One region of the Neobacillus sp. DFD-2R genome, then DNA from elsewhere that is predicted to be linked to it. Evidence: a T-box and tRNA genes for the amino acid it is inferred to sense, from the RefSeq annotation. Region 1 holds a T-box; the other holds one or more tRNA genes.
The links. The T-box of region 1 lies ahead of thrS (threonine--tRNA ligase). A T-box ahead of a tRNA ligase gene usually reads a tRNA of that ligase, here a tRNA-Thr.

Region 1 (6,744 bases):
GGTTGCAGGCTTTTATGCGGAGGTTGGAGACTTAGGCAACTACACCCACCCTAGACAGATTATCAAATTGGCTGGGCTGAGCCTGAAGGAAAATACATCTGGAAAGCACAAAGGACAAACCAAAATTACCAAGAGAGGAAGGAAGACTTTAAGAGCACTCCTCTTTCGGGTGGCAATGCCTTTGGTCGCTAAAAATAAAGCTTTTAAAGCATTACATGAGTATTTTACAAAACGCCCAAATAATCCATTAAAAAAGATGCAATCGTTGATTGCAATATGTAACAAGCTTATACGAATTCTGTTTACCATCGGTAAAAAGCAGTGTGAATTTAGTGAAGAACGTATGTTAAGGGACATTCCTCATATGGCGGAATTACAGATAGCAGCTTAAATTTCTTTTAGTGAAATTCATTAAGTAGTAGTTTTATTGTTTTAGACATTTGAAGCACGGATTAGTCAGTAAATCAACTAAAATACGGGCAAGGACCCTGTCTGGCAGCATGACTGACATCCACCTCATGGAAAGGTTGGACGAAGGAATTTTGGAGCTTGGACTCTGTGAGAAATGGGAGGGTTGACCTCCATGAGAAATGTGGAGATCTACCAGTGCGACCATACTTTATCTAGTTATCCAACTTTTGGATAAGGTTGGTTTGGTTAACTATAAGTTTCTTTTTCACTTTGTCCCCAAAATTATCCTTTAGTACACTATAATTCCAATATTCAAATGGACTTTAAAACAAACTACTACGAAATTTGGAGAAAACAAGAGAAATCGTGAGATTTTCCTTTCTATATAGAGGGAGGTTAGTGGAAGAAGGATTCAGTAAACCCAATAAAGAAATGTTTAATTAACAAACTTTTGAGGTGTTAAAAATGGATATTTTTATGAGTGGAGAAATTCAAGGTGATATTGATGAAATATATCGTGAGATTCGCAATGATATTGAAGAAAAGCTTAAACCCCTAAGAAATAAAGATTATGGAAGTGAATTAACCAGTATTAGTGTCATTCCAATCATTGTAACTCCAGAACTTGAGGAAGCAGGTTTTTTTAAGGAAAGAAAGCTATTCAAGAGGAAAGAAAAAGATGCGGATTATAGACTAAGAATTGATTACGAAAAATTTATCAATAGTGACAGTAATACACAGAAATTATTGGTAATTAAAAATATAATTGATTGTGTGAGGTCATTGGGAAAGAAAGCAAAAAAAGATTTTGATGCTTTGTCATTGGAGAGAGACATTCTTCAATTACTTGATATTGATGAGATGTTCTTCAACTAACGTGTTGCAATAGTTAAAGATATTACTGCTGCCATTTACAGCAGTTTTTTCTTATTTAACGTTGCAGGAGAGAAAAAATTGTATAAGAGTTTATTGAAAAAGGTGATTTCAAGAAGATGATAATGCAGGAAGTGTTAAAAGAAATAGTTACAGGAGTTATTCATAAGAAATTAAAGCTCGAAGGATTTAAAAAACAGGGTAAAAATTTTTATAAACCGCTGAATCGATTAGGATGGTGTTTAGAGGTTCAATCAGATAAATGGAATACAAAAGAGAATGTTGAATTTACCCTTAACGCAGGAATATTCATCCCACTTTCCTATGAACTGGATTGGAATAAACCCTCTCCCTCTTTCCCTAAAGAAGTGGATTGTGCTATTAGAAAAAGAATTTCAGAATTAAGAGGCTTAAGAACAGATCCCTGGTATGTTTTAAACCACCAAACATCGGTGGAACAATTAATGCTAGAAATAGACCATCATATTGAACTTTATATATTGCCGTTTTTCCATAAGTACCAAGATTTAAATTGTGTAATGTCCGAAAGGAAAAAAAATCACGAGATATTAAGTAACTTTGCTTATGCTGCTTTACTTGCTGATTCAGGGAATCTAAATAAGTCAAAGGAAGTTTTTTTGAATCTACACAACACCTCTGAGTTTGGTAGTTATAGAGCGAAAGTCAGAAGAGCAGCATCGGTGTTCGGAATAGAAATACCACGTTTAGAAAAGAAATGATTTAATCTCTCCCAATTTCTTCCTCAACGGGTGCTTTACTTCAAGAAGGGGTAAAGCCTTTTTCTTATTCAAGTAACGGATGCAGGATAGTTCAATAATCAAGATTTATTTGGTGGTGTGAAATATGATTTTAGAAATTTATCAAAACCCTAAAAATGTGAAAGTAAAAGGCACATATGGATTTGATTACATTGTTGATGATATAGGGGAGAATTTTGAGACAATAATTTCAAACAAGAAGATTAACAATGGGGATATATTGACAGTTATTGCCAAGGTTAAAAGTAACAAGTTTTTTTCAGGATTAGGATATATCTTTTATGATAACGAAATAGAACAATGTTCTGAAATAGACGTTAGCTTTTGTGATGAAATATAAAAACACGTTCTTCCACTAACGAAGCAGGTTTGTTGAAGAAGAAGCGTGACATAATGTAATAAAAATAGATATTGAAGTAAAAATATGGGAATTAAATATCCTTTTAAACCAAAGACAAATAAAAAATTGATACCTGGACAATTTTGGGCAATTCCTTTACTTAATGGCAAGTTTGCTTGTGGAAGAGTTGTTCAAGTAACTGGAAAATATATGGCAGATCCAACAAAAACTTTCCTCGCAGGTTTGATGGACTGGTCAGACAATGTACCTCCTACTTCAAAAGCAATTGCAGGAACGAAGACTTTAATTCAAGGAGTAGCACACATTAATTGAATTTACGAAACTGGGTTAGACGGAATGCTAATGGGGTACCGTCCATTGGAATTAGACTTTATTGAACCTAATTATTTTCGTTCACAAACAGGCTATCAACCTGAATATTGTAAATTAATGCAAGGGTTGGAAGAAATAAGACCTATAACAAAAGAGGAATGGGGGAAATATCCTACTTTAGGTATTTGGGGTACGGACTACATAAGACAAGTCGCAAAATCAAAGTTATTAAGCTAACGGGTGCGAGAGTTGAAAATCCAGCTGCCATTCTTGGTGGCTTTTTTCTTGTGCTAACGTGGAGTTTAATTCAATAAGGTTATTTAATTGTACTAAATATCCTGGAGATTTAAAATTTATTAAAAAGAACAAGAGGAGTTATTTTGTATGAAGATAAGTAAACAAAACGCAGAACATTACATATGGGGAGATATTTGTGATGGATGGCATCTAGTAAAAAATAAAGAATTAAGTGTCATTCACGAACGGATGCCGGTTAACACTTCAGAAGTAAGGCATTTTCACAACCAAGCGCGTCAATTTTTCTTTGTTTTATCTGGCACTGCCACGTTAGAAGTCAATGGTGAACGTGTAATTTTGAACCCTCAAGAGGGAGTTGAAATAGCACCTTTAACACCACACCAAATGATTAATGACTCAAATAAGGATGTTGAATTTTTGGTAATTTCTCAACCTACCAATAAAGGTGATAGAGTATTAACAGAAGAGTAATTTGATTGCTCTTTAACGGTCAGTTCAACAAGGATAGATTTTAAAGGAGAGCCCAAAAGGAATTTAATCCTTTTGGGCTTTTTTAATGTAATTATCTACTTAGGTTAATTTCATTAATGAAACGTTCAATAATTTCTTGTATACTCATAACTCCAATGTTTCCTTTTTTTCGCTTTCTTAATGCCAAGGATTGATTTTCTATTTCTTTATCCCCGATAACAAGCATGTAAGGAATCTTTTGTGTTTCAGCCTCTCTAATCTTCAATCCCATCTTCTCAGACCTGTAATCGACTTCTACACGAATTCCTGCTGCTTGCATCTGCGATTTCACTTCATTTGCATAAATAACATGTGATTCCGAAATAGGTATAATTTTTGCTTGAACAGGTGACAGCCATAGGGGGAATTCCCCAGCAAAATGTTCAATTAAAATTGCCATAAAACGCTCGACTGAACCAAATATGGCTCTATGAATCATAACAGGAAGATGAAGTTTATTATCTTCACCTACATAGGCACAATTAAACTTTTGTGGCATTTGAAAATCCAATTGGACAGTACCACATTGCCAGCTTCTTCCGAGTGAATCTAAAATATGAAAGTCAATTTTCGGACCATAAAAAGCCCCATCGCCAGGATTAATCTGGTAGTTAACCCCTTTATTCTTCAAAACAGATTCCAACGCTAATTCAGCCTTATCCCAGATTTCTTCTGAACCCATATATTCTTCTGGTCGAGTAGAAAGCTCTACCTTATAGTCAAAACCAAAGTGAGAGTAAAACTCATCAACTAACTCAAGAACTTTATCAATTTCTGATTCAATCTGATCGACTCGAACAAATAGATGTGCATCGTCTTGCGTAAAGGAACGAACTCTTAAAAGTCCATTTAAAGAACCAGAAAGTTCATGCCTGTGAACTAAACCAAGCTCTGCAAAACGGATAGGTAATTCTCGATAACTTCTTCGTTTACTGTTGAAAATTAATATAGCACCAGGACAATTCATTGGCTTAATCGCATAATTTTGTTCATCCACATTGGAGAAGTACATATTTTCATGATAATGATCCCAATGACCGGATTGTTCCCATAGTTCCTGTTTCATCATAATGGGTGTTTTAATTTCCTGATACCCTGCCATTTTGTGTTTTTTTCTCCATAGATTTTCAAGTTCATTGCGAATCACCATTCCATTTGGTAAGAAAAAGGGCATTCCTGGAGCCTCCTCTAATGAAGTGAACAGTTCTAATTCTTGACCTAACTTTCTATGATTTCTTTTTTCGGCTTCCAATTGATTAGACATTTTAATTCCTCCTGATTTTAATTTGTATAAAAAAAGACCGCACCCATCCCAACAAAAGGGACGAGTGCGGTCGTGGTGCCACCCTAATTCCATAAAACATACTGCCAAGCATGCTTTATGCTCAAAAAGATAACGGATTTACCGATTATAGATACTTTGATTTTCCCCATAATAGCTCCAAGGTGGTAAACCATTCACTTTTCTTCAGGGCTTTCAGCCAATGACCCTGTTCTCTGATAAGAAAAAACGAAGAATGATTCATGTCCTTTTCAACGCTTAAATATAAATTTGTATAAAATAAAAAACGCACCCATCCCAACAAAAGGGACGAGTGCGGTCGTGGTGCCACCCTAATTCCATAAAACATACTGCCAAGCATGCTTATGCTCAAAAAGATAACGGATTTACCGATTATAGATACTTTGATTTTCCCCATAATAGCTCCAAGGTGGTAAACCATTCACTTTTCTTCAGGGCTTTCAGCCAATGACCCTGTTCTCTGATAAGAAAAAACAAAGAATGATTCATGTCCTTTTCAACGCTTAAATATAAATTTGTATAAAATAAAAAACGCACCCATCCCAACAAAAGGGACGAGTGCGGTCGTGGTGCCACCCTAATTCCATAAAACATACTGCCAAGCATGCTTTATGCTCAAAAAGATAACGGATTTACCGATTATAGATACTTTGATTTTCCCTATAATAGCTCCAAGGTGGTAAACCATTCCTTTATTCTTCAGGGCTCTCAGCCAATGACCCTGTTCTCTGATAAGAAAAAACGAAGAATGATTCATGTCCTTTTCATTGCTTAAATAGATATGTGAATTATTATTGTTGAAAATTCTAATACAATTACTGGAAAAGGTCAAGTTTATTATTACTAAAATCACCGAAAAATAAGTAAAGTAACTTTTTGTAAATCAAAATGTACCTCGCAGGAATAGGTGTGTGAAGTATAAGATGCCTTGTGAACAATTTCACTTAAAGTAAAGGGTGCTTATGTTAAGGATGGGATGGCTGCGGCGGTCCCGTTTTCTTATTGTGCTAAAGGGGCAGTTTAGTGTAATAACCTTTGGGGAATTTTTCATGAAGATTACAGTTACAGTTCATGATAAGATTCTCTATAAAGAGGAATTATTAAAATTTTTTACTTATTGGAGACTACTGATATGAAATTAAGTGACCGTTTTTTTAAGAACAGAGTAAAGCCTATTGTAATTACCCAGTTAATATTGGCAATCCCAATGTTAATTATCGTATTTTTTTCTTTTACGACATATCCCGTGAATTTTTTCTACTCTGGATTTATAGGAATTATTCTTGCAATATCTATGTTTTTAAATGGAATAGAACAATATATTTTAAAAAAGAAAGTGAGGTCAATTTCTTTCTTTATCTTATTAGTATTTATAATTTTAGTTGCAGTGCAAAGTTTTTATGTTGCAACCTTAAAGAGATAGTCCGAATTTCTTTTTTTATTAGGATTGTGAAACATTACACTTAAAGTAACGGGTGCAAGAGTTGCAGATCAAGTTGTCATTTTGGTAGCTTTTCTTATTGCACTAAAGTGGGGTAGTACCAGCGAAGCTGTCACCACCCGCAATAAGGAAATGTCAAGATTACAATATTTAAGTTTAATACTTCTAACATGCATACCCCCATCCTGTTTTGGATTACTTCACATATTCTAATCTGATAAAAAATAAATAAAAAGATGATACCTTTTAAGGCATCATCCCTTAGAATATTAAACTTGATTGGACTTTAAACCTTAAAGTTTATTCTTGATTAATTGCACTTTCATCTATATAAGCAACTTCCCATAAATGACCGTCTAAATCCTGAAACCCCCATATATACATAAATCCATGATCTTGAGGCTCACTAAAAGATTTACCACCAGATGACAATGCCTTATTTACTATCTCATCCACTTGATCCCGACTTTCAGCTGAAAAGCTGAGAATTGCTTCG
Region 2 (6,744 bases), 2.7 Mb from region 1:
GAATTTCTCCGCTACCCACACCTCATCCCCGCACTTTTCAACGTGCGTGGGTTCGGGCCTCCATCCAGTGTTACCTGGACTTCACCCTGGACATGGGTAGATCACCTGGTTTCGGGTCTACGACCACATACTCATTCGCCCTATTCAGACTCGCTTTCGCTGCGGCTCCGTCTCTTCAACTTAACCTTGCATGTAATCGTAACTCGCCGGTTCATTCTACAAAAGGCACGCCATCACCCATAAACGGGCTCTGACTACTTGTAGGCACACGGTTTCAGGAACTATTTCACTCCCCTTCCGGGGTGCTTTTCACCTTTCCCTCACGGTACTGGTTCACTATCGGTCACTAGGGAGTATTTAGCCTTGGGAGATGGTCCTCCCTGCTTCCGACCGGATTTCACGTGTCCGGCCGTACTCAGGATCCACTCAGGAGGGAACGAAGTTTCAACTACAGGGTTTTTACCTTCTATGACGGACCTTTCCAGATCGCTTCATCTACCCCGTTCCTTTGTAACTCCATGTTGAGTGTCCTACAACCCCAAGAGGCAAGCCTCTTGGTTTGGGCTATGTCCCGTTTCGCTCGCCGCTACTCAGGGAATCGCGTTTGCTTTCTCTTCCTCCGGGTACTTAGATGTTTCAGTTCCCCGGGTATGCCTTCCATACCCTATGTATTCAGGTAAAGATACTGTTCCATTACGAACAGCGGGTTTCCCCATTCGGAAATCTCCGGATCAAAGCTTACTTACAGCTCCCCGAAGCATATCGGTGTTAGTCCCGTCCTTCATCGGCTCCTAGTGCCAAGGCATTCACCGTGCGCCCTTTCTAACTTAACCTAAAAGGTTTATTTCTCTTACTTAATAAGAGAGAAAACTAAAATGGCAAGGAAAAATTGAACTGCATTTTTCCCTATAACTCGGTTCTTACTTTGACTTCTTCTTTACGATTATCCAGTTTTCAAAGAACGAATAAAAAAAGCTTCGAGAGAATTGCTCTCTCAAAACTAAACAAACAAAGAACGTGTTTCAAACAAACTGTTTTGTCCGGCTCATATGTCCGGCATATATCCTTAGAAAGGAGGTGATCCAGCCGCACCTTCCGATACGGCTACCTTGTTACGACTTCACCCCAATCATCTGTCCCACCTTAGGCGGCTGGCTCCTTACGGTTACCCCACCGACTTCGGGTGTTACAAACTCTCGTGGTGTGACGGGCGGTGTGTACAAGGCCCGGGAACGTATTCACCGCGGCATGCTGATCCGCGATTACTAGCGATTCCGGCTTCATGTAGGCGAGTTGCAGCCTACAATCCGAACTGAGAATGGTTTTATGGGATTGGCTCGACCTTGCGGTTTTGCAGCCCTTTGTACCATCCATTGTAGCACGTGTGTAGCCCAGGTCATAAGGGGCATGATGATTTGACGTCATCCCCACCTTCCTCCGGTTTGTCACCGGCAGTCACCTTAGAGTGCCCAACTGAATGCTGGCAACTAAGATCAAGGGTTGCGCTCGTTGCGGGACTTAACCCAACATCTCACGACACGAGCTGACGACAACCATGCACCACCTGTCACTCTGTCCCCCGAAGGGGAAAGCCCTATCTCTAGGGGTGTCAGAGGATGTCAAGACCTGGTAAGGTTCTTCGCGTTGCTTCGAATTAAACCACATGCTCCACCGCTTGTGCGGGCCCCCGTCAATTCCTTTGAGTTTCAGCCTTGCGGCCGTACTCCCCAGGCGGAGTGCTTAATGCGTTAGCTGCAGCACTAAAGGGCGGAAACCCTCTAACACTTAGCACTCATCGTTTACGGCGTGGACTACCAGGGTATCTAATCCTGTTTGCTCCCCACGCTTTCGCGCCTCAGCGTCAGTTACAGACCAGAAAGTCGCCTTCGCCACTGGTGTTCCTCCACATCTCTACGCATTTCACCGCTACACGTGGAATTCCACTTTCCTCTTCTGCACTCAAGTCCCCCAGTTTCCAATGACCCTCCACGGTTGAGCCGTGGGCTTTCACATCAGACTTAAAGGACCGCCTGCGCGCGCTTTACGCCCAATAATTCCGGACAACGCTTGCCACCTACGTATTACCGCGGCTGCTGGCACGTAGTTAGCCGTGGCTTTCTGGTTAGGTACCGTCAAGGTACCGGCAGTTACTCCGGTACTTGTTCTTCCCTAACAACAGAGCTTTACGACCCGAAGGCCTTCATCGCTCACGCGGCGTTGCTCCGTCAGACTTTCGTCCATTGCGGAAGATTCCCTACTGCTGCCTCCCGTAGGAGTCTGGGCCGTGTCTCAGTCCCAGTGTGGCCGATCACCCTCTCAGGTCGGCTACGCATCGTCGCCTTGGTGAGCCGTTACCTCACCAACTAGCTAATGCGCCGCGGGCCCATCTGTAAGTGACAGCCGAAACCGTCTTTCAGCTTTTCCTCATGTGAGGAAAAGGATTATCCGGTATTAGCTCCGGTTTCCCGAAGTTATCCCAGTCTTACAGGCAGGTTGCCCACGTGTTACTCACCCGTCCGCCGCTAACCTTCAGGAGCAAGCTCCTAAAGATTCGCTCGACTTGCATGTATTAGGCACGCCGCCAGCGTTCGTCCTGAGCCAGGATCAAACTCTCCAAGAAAGTTGATTAGCTCATTTGTTACGTTGGCTTAGCTTCACTTTCTTACGAAAGATCTGCTAATGTTTATTGTTTGTTTACACGTCTTGTTTGTTTAGTTTTCAAAGAACAATATCATGTCGCAAGTGCGACTTTAATATAATAACAAAGTATATCAACCTTGTCAATATATTATTTTTGTTTTTTTTTGGTGGAGCCTAGCGGGATCGAACCGCTGACCTCCTGCGTGCAAAGCAGGCGCTCTCCCAGCTGAGCTAAGGCCCCGTATGTTATTGAAAATGAATGGTCGGGAAGACAGGATTCGAACCTGCGACCCCTTGGTCCCAAACCAAGTGCTCTACCAAGCTGAGCTACTTCCCGATTTATAATGGCGCGCCCGAAAGGAGTCGAACCCATAACCTTCTGATCCGTAGTCAGACGCTCTATCCAATTGAGCTACGGGCGCATTATTTTGAGAGTAATTTTGCTATCGCAAAAAACTTTGGTGCCGAGGACCGGAATCGAACCGGTACGGTAGTCACCTACCGCAGGATTTTAAGTCCTGTGCGTCTGCCAGTTCCGCCACCCCGGCACTGCTTGGAGCGGAAGACGGGATTCGAACCCGCGACCCCCACCTTGGCAAGGTGGTGTTCTACCACTGAACTACTTCCGCATTATAGTAAGTTATTTTGCTTTCCCTAAAAACTTTGGTGCGGGTGAAGGGAGTCGAACCCCCACGCCTTGCGGCGCCAGATCCTAAGTCTGGTGCGTCTGCCAATTCCGCCACACCCGCATTATGGTAAGTTATTTTGCTATCGCAAAAAACTCTGGTGAGCCATGAAGGACTCGAACCTTCGACCCTCTGATTAAAAGTCAGATGCTCTACCAACTGAGCTAATGGCTCAAAAAAATGGTGCCGGCTAGAGGACTTGAACCCCCAACCTACTGATTACAAGTCAGTTGCTCTACCAATTGAGCTAAACCGGCATATATGGTGGAGGATGACGGGCTCGAACCGCCGACCCTCTGCTTGTAAGGCAGATGCTCTCCCAGCTGAGCTAATCCTCCACAATATAAGCCTGGCAACGTCCTACTCTCACAGGGACAAAGTCCCAACTACCATCGGCGCTGAGAAGCTTAACTTCCGTGTTCGGTATGGGAACGGGTGTGACCTTCTCGCCATTGCTGCCAGGCTATTTTCTTTGAGGTTTCATTCCCTCAAAACTGGATAATGCAGAAGAAGTTTGGTAAAAACGAGTTCACCTTGTTCATATATATATGACTTGGTTAAGTCCTCGAACGATTAGTATCAGTCAGCTCCACACGTCACCGCGCTTCCACCTCTGACCTATCAACCTGATCATCTTTCAGGGTTCTTACTAGCTTGACGCTATGGGAAATCTCATCTTGAGGGGGGCTTCATGCTTAGATGCTTTCAGCACTTATCCCGTCCGCACATAGCTACCCAGCGATGCCTTTGGCAAGACAACTGGTACACCAGCGGTGCGTCCATCCCGGTCCTCTCGTACTAAGGACAGCTCCTCTCAAATTTCCTGCGCCCACGACGGATAGGGACCGAACTGTCTCACGACGTTCTGAACCCAGCTCGCGTACCGCTTTAATGGGCGAACAGCCCAACCCTTGGGACCGACTACAGCCCCAGGATGCGATGAGCCGACATCGAGGTGCCAAACCTCCCCGTCGATGTGGACTCTTGGGGGAGATAAGCCTGTTATCCCCGGGGTAGCTTTTATCCGTTGAGCGATGGCCCTTCCATGCGGAACCACCGGATCACTAAGCCCGACTTTCGTCCCTGCTCGACTTGTAGGTCTCGCAGTCAAGCTCCCTTGTGCCTTTACACTCTACGAATGATTTCCAACCATTCTGAGGGAACCTTTGGGCGCCTCCGTTACTCTTTAGGAGGCGACCGCCCCAGTCAAACTGCCCACCTGACACTGTCTCCCACCCCGATGAGGGGTGCGGGTTAGAATTTCAATACAGCCAGGGTAGTATCCCACCGACGCCTCCACCGAAGCTAGCGCTCCGGCTTCTACGGCTCCTACCTATCCTGTACAAGCTGTACCAAAATTCAATATCAGGCTACAGTAAAGCTCCACGGGGTCTTTCCGTCCTGTCGCGGGTAACCTGCATCTTCACAGGTACTATAATTTCACCGAGTCTCTCGTTGAGACAGTGCCCAGATCGTTACGCCTTTCGTGCGGGTCGGAACTTACCCGACAAGGAATTTCGCTACCTTAGGACCGTTATAGTTACGGCCGCCGTTTACTGGGGCTTCGATTCAGAGCTTCGCTTTTAAGGCTAACCCCTCCTCTTAACCTTCCAGCACCGGGCAGGCGTCAGCCCCTATACTTCGCCTTGCGGCTTCGCAGAGACCTGTGTTTTTGCTAAACAGTCGCCTGGGCCTATTCACTGCGGCTCTTCGAGGCTATTCACCCCAAAGAGCACCCCTTCTCCCGAAGTTACGGGGTCATTTTGCCGAGTTCCTTAACGAGAGTTCTCTCGCTCACCTTAGGATTCTCTCCTCGCCTACCTGTGTCGGTTTGCGGTACGGGCACCTTTTATCTCGCTAGAGGCTTTTCTTGGCAGTGTGGAATCAGGAACTTCGGTACTAAATTTCCCTCGCTGTCACAGCTCAGCCTTCACGCAAGCGGGATTTGCCTCGCTTGCAGCCTAACTGCTTAGACGCGCATATCCAACAGCGCGCTTACCCTATCCTCCTGCGTCCCCCCGTTGCTCAAACGATAAAGAGGTGGTACAGGAATATCAACCTGTTGTCCATCGCCTACGCCTTTCGGCCTCGGCTTAGGTCCCGACTAACCCTGAGCGGACGAGCCTTCCTCAGGAAACCTTAGGCATTCGGTGGATGAGATTCTCACTCATCTTTCGCTACTCATACCGGCATTCTCACTTCTAAGCGCTCCACCAGTCCTTACGGTCTGACTTCAACGCCCTTAGAACGCTCTCCTACCACTGACATCAACGATGTCAATCCACAGCTTCGGTGATACGTTTAGCCCCGGTACATTTTCGGCGCAGAGTCACTCGACCAGTGAGCTATTACGCACTCTTTAAATGGTGGCTGCTTCTAAGCCAACATCCTGGTTGTCTAAGCAACTCCACATCCTTTTCCACTTAACGTATACTTTGGGACCTTAGCTGGTGGTCTGGGCTGTTTCCCTTTTGACTACGGATCTTATCACTCGCAGTCTGACTCCCACGGATAAGTCTTTGGCATTCGGAGTTTGTCTGAATTCGGTAACCCGATGAGGGCCCCTAGTCCAAACAGTGCTCTACCTCCAAGACTCTTACTACGTGAGGCTAGCCCTAAAGCTATTTCGGAGAGAACCAGCTATCTCCAAGTTCGATTGGAATTTCTCCGCTACCCACACCTCATCCCCGCACTTTTCAACGTGCGTGGGTTCGGGCCTCCATCCAGTGTTACCTGGACTTCACCCTGGACATGGGTAGATCACCTGGTTTCGGGTCTACGACCACATACTCATTCGCCCTATTCAGACTCGCTTTCGCTGCGGCTCCGTCTCTTCAACTTAACCTTGCATGTAATCGTAACTCGCCGGTTCATTCTACAAAAGGCACGCCATCACCCATAAACGGGCTCTGACTACTTGTAGGCACACGGTTTCAGGAACTATTTCACTCCCCTTCCGGGGTGCTTTTCACCTTTCCCTCACGGTACTGGTTCACTATCGGTCACTAGGGAGTATTTAGCCTTGGGAGATGGTCCTCCCTGCTTCCGACCGGATTTCACGTGTCCGGCCGTACTCAGGATCCACTCAGGAGGGAACGAAGTTTCAACTACAGGGTTTTTACCTTCTATGACGGACCTTTCCAGATCGCTTCATCTACCCCGTTCCTTTGTAACTCCATGTTGAGTGTCCTACAACCCCAAGAGGCAAGCCTCTTGGTTTGGGCTATGTCCCGTTTCGCTCGCCGCTACTCAGGGAATCGCGTTTGCTTTCTCTTCCTCCGGGTACTTAGATGTTTCAGTTCCCCGGGTATGCCTTCCATACCCTATGTATTCAGGTAAAGATACTGTTCCATTACGAACAGCGGGTTTCCCCATTCGGAAATCTCCGGATCAAAGCTTACTTACAGCTCCCCGAAGC

Region 2: it has a tRNA-Thr gene. The T-box ahead of thrS (threonine--tRNA ligase) is inferred to sense a tRNA for this amino acid. The anticodon was not compared.

Annotation. Positions count from the first base shown of each region.
Region 1 covers NZ_CM173228.1:2,701,899-2,708,642, reverse strand. The annotation lists gene AC3ANV_RS13575 (IS110 family RNA-guided transposase) at 1-391, shown strand, start outside; gene AC3ANV_RS13570 (Imm44 family immunity protein) at 877-1,287, shown strand; gene AC3ANV_RS13565 (DUF4304 domain-containing protein) at 1,404-2,024, shown strand; gene AC3ANV_RS13560 (hypothetical protein) at 2,149-2,403, shown strand; gene AC3ANV_RS13555 (Imm26 family immunity protein) at 2,488-2,736, shown strand; gene AC3ANV_RS13550 (hypothetical protein) at 2,782-2,973, shown strand; gene AC3ANV_RS13545 (cupin domain-containing protein) at 3,121-3,465, shown strand; gene thrS (threonine--tRNA ligase) at 3,557-4,768, opposite strand; T-box leader at 4,822-5,050, opposite strand; T-box leader at 5,089-5,316, opposite strand; T-box leader at 5,355-5,584, opposite strand; gene AC3ANV_RS13535 (hypothetical protein) at 5,940-6,230, shown strand; gene AC3ANV_RS13530 (VOC family protein) at 6,549-6,744, opposite strand, start outside.
Region 2 covers NZ_CM173228.1:5,367,498-5,374,241, forward strand. The annotation lists rRNA gene AC3ANV_RS26985 (23S ribosomal RNA) at 1-833, opposite strand, end outside; rRNA gene AC3ANV_RS26990 (16S ribosomal RNA) at 1,071-2,620, opposite strand; tRNA gene AC3ANV_RS26995 (tRNA-Ala) at 2,806-2,881, opposite strand; tRNA gene AC3ANV_RS27000 (tRNA-Pro) at 2,901-2,977, opposite strand; tRNA gene AC3ANV_RS27005 (tRNA-Arg) at 2,986-3,062, opposite strand; tRNA gene AC3ANV_RS27010 (tRNA-Leu) at 3,100-3,188, opposite strand; tRNA gene AC3ANV_RS27015 (tRNA-Gly) at 3,195-3,269, opposite strand; tRNA gene AC3ANV_RS27020 (tRNA-Leu) at 3,305-3,389, opposite strand; tRNA gene AC3ANV_RS27025 (tRNA-Lys) at 3,425-3,500, opposite strand; tRNA gene AC3ANV_RS27030 (tRNA-Thr) at 3,508-3,583, opposite strand; tRNA gene AC3ANV_RS27035 (tRNA-Val) at 3,589-3,664, opposite strand; rRNA gene rrf (5S ribosomal RNA) at 3,674-3,789, opposite strand; rRNA gene AC3ANV_RS27045 (23S ribosomal RNA) at 3,880-6,744, opposite strand, start outside.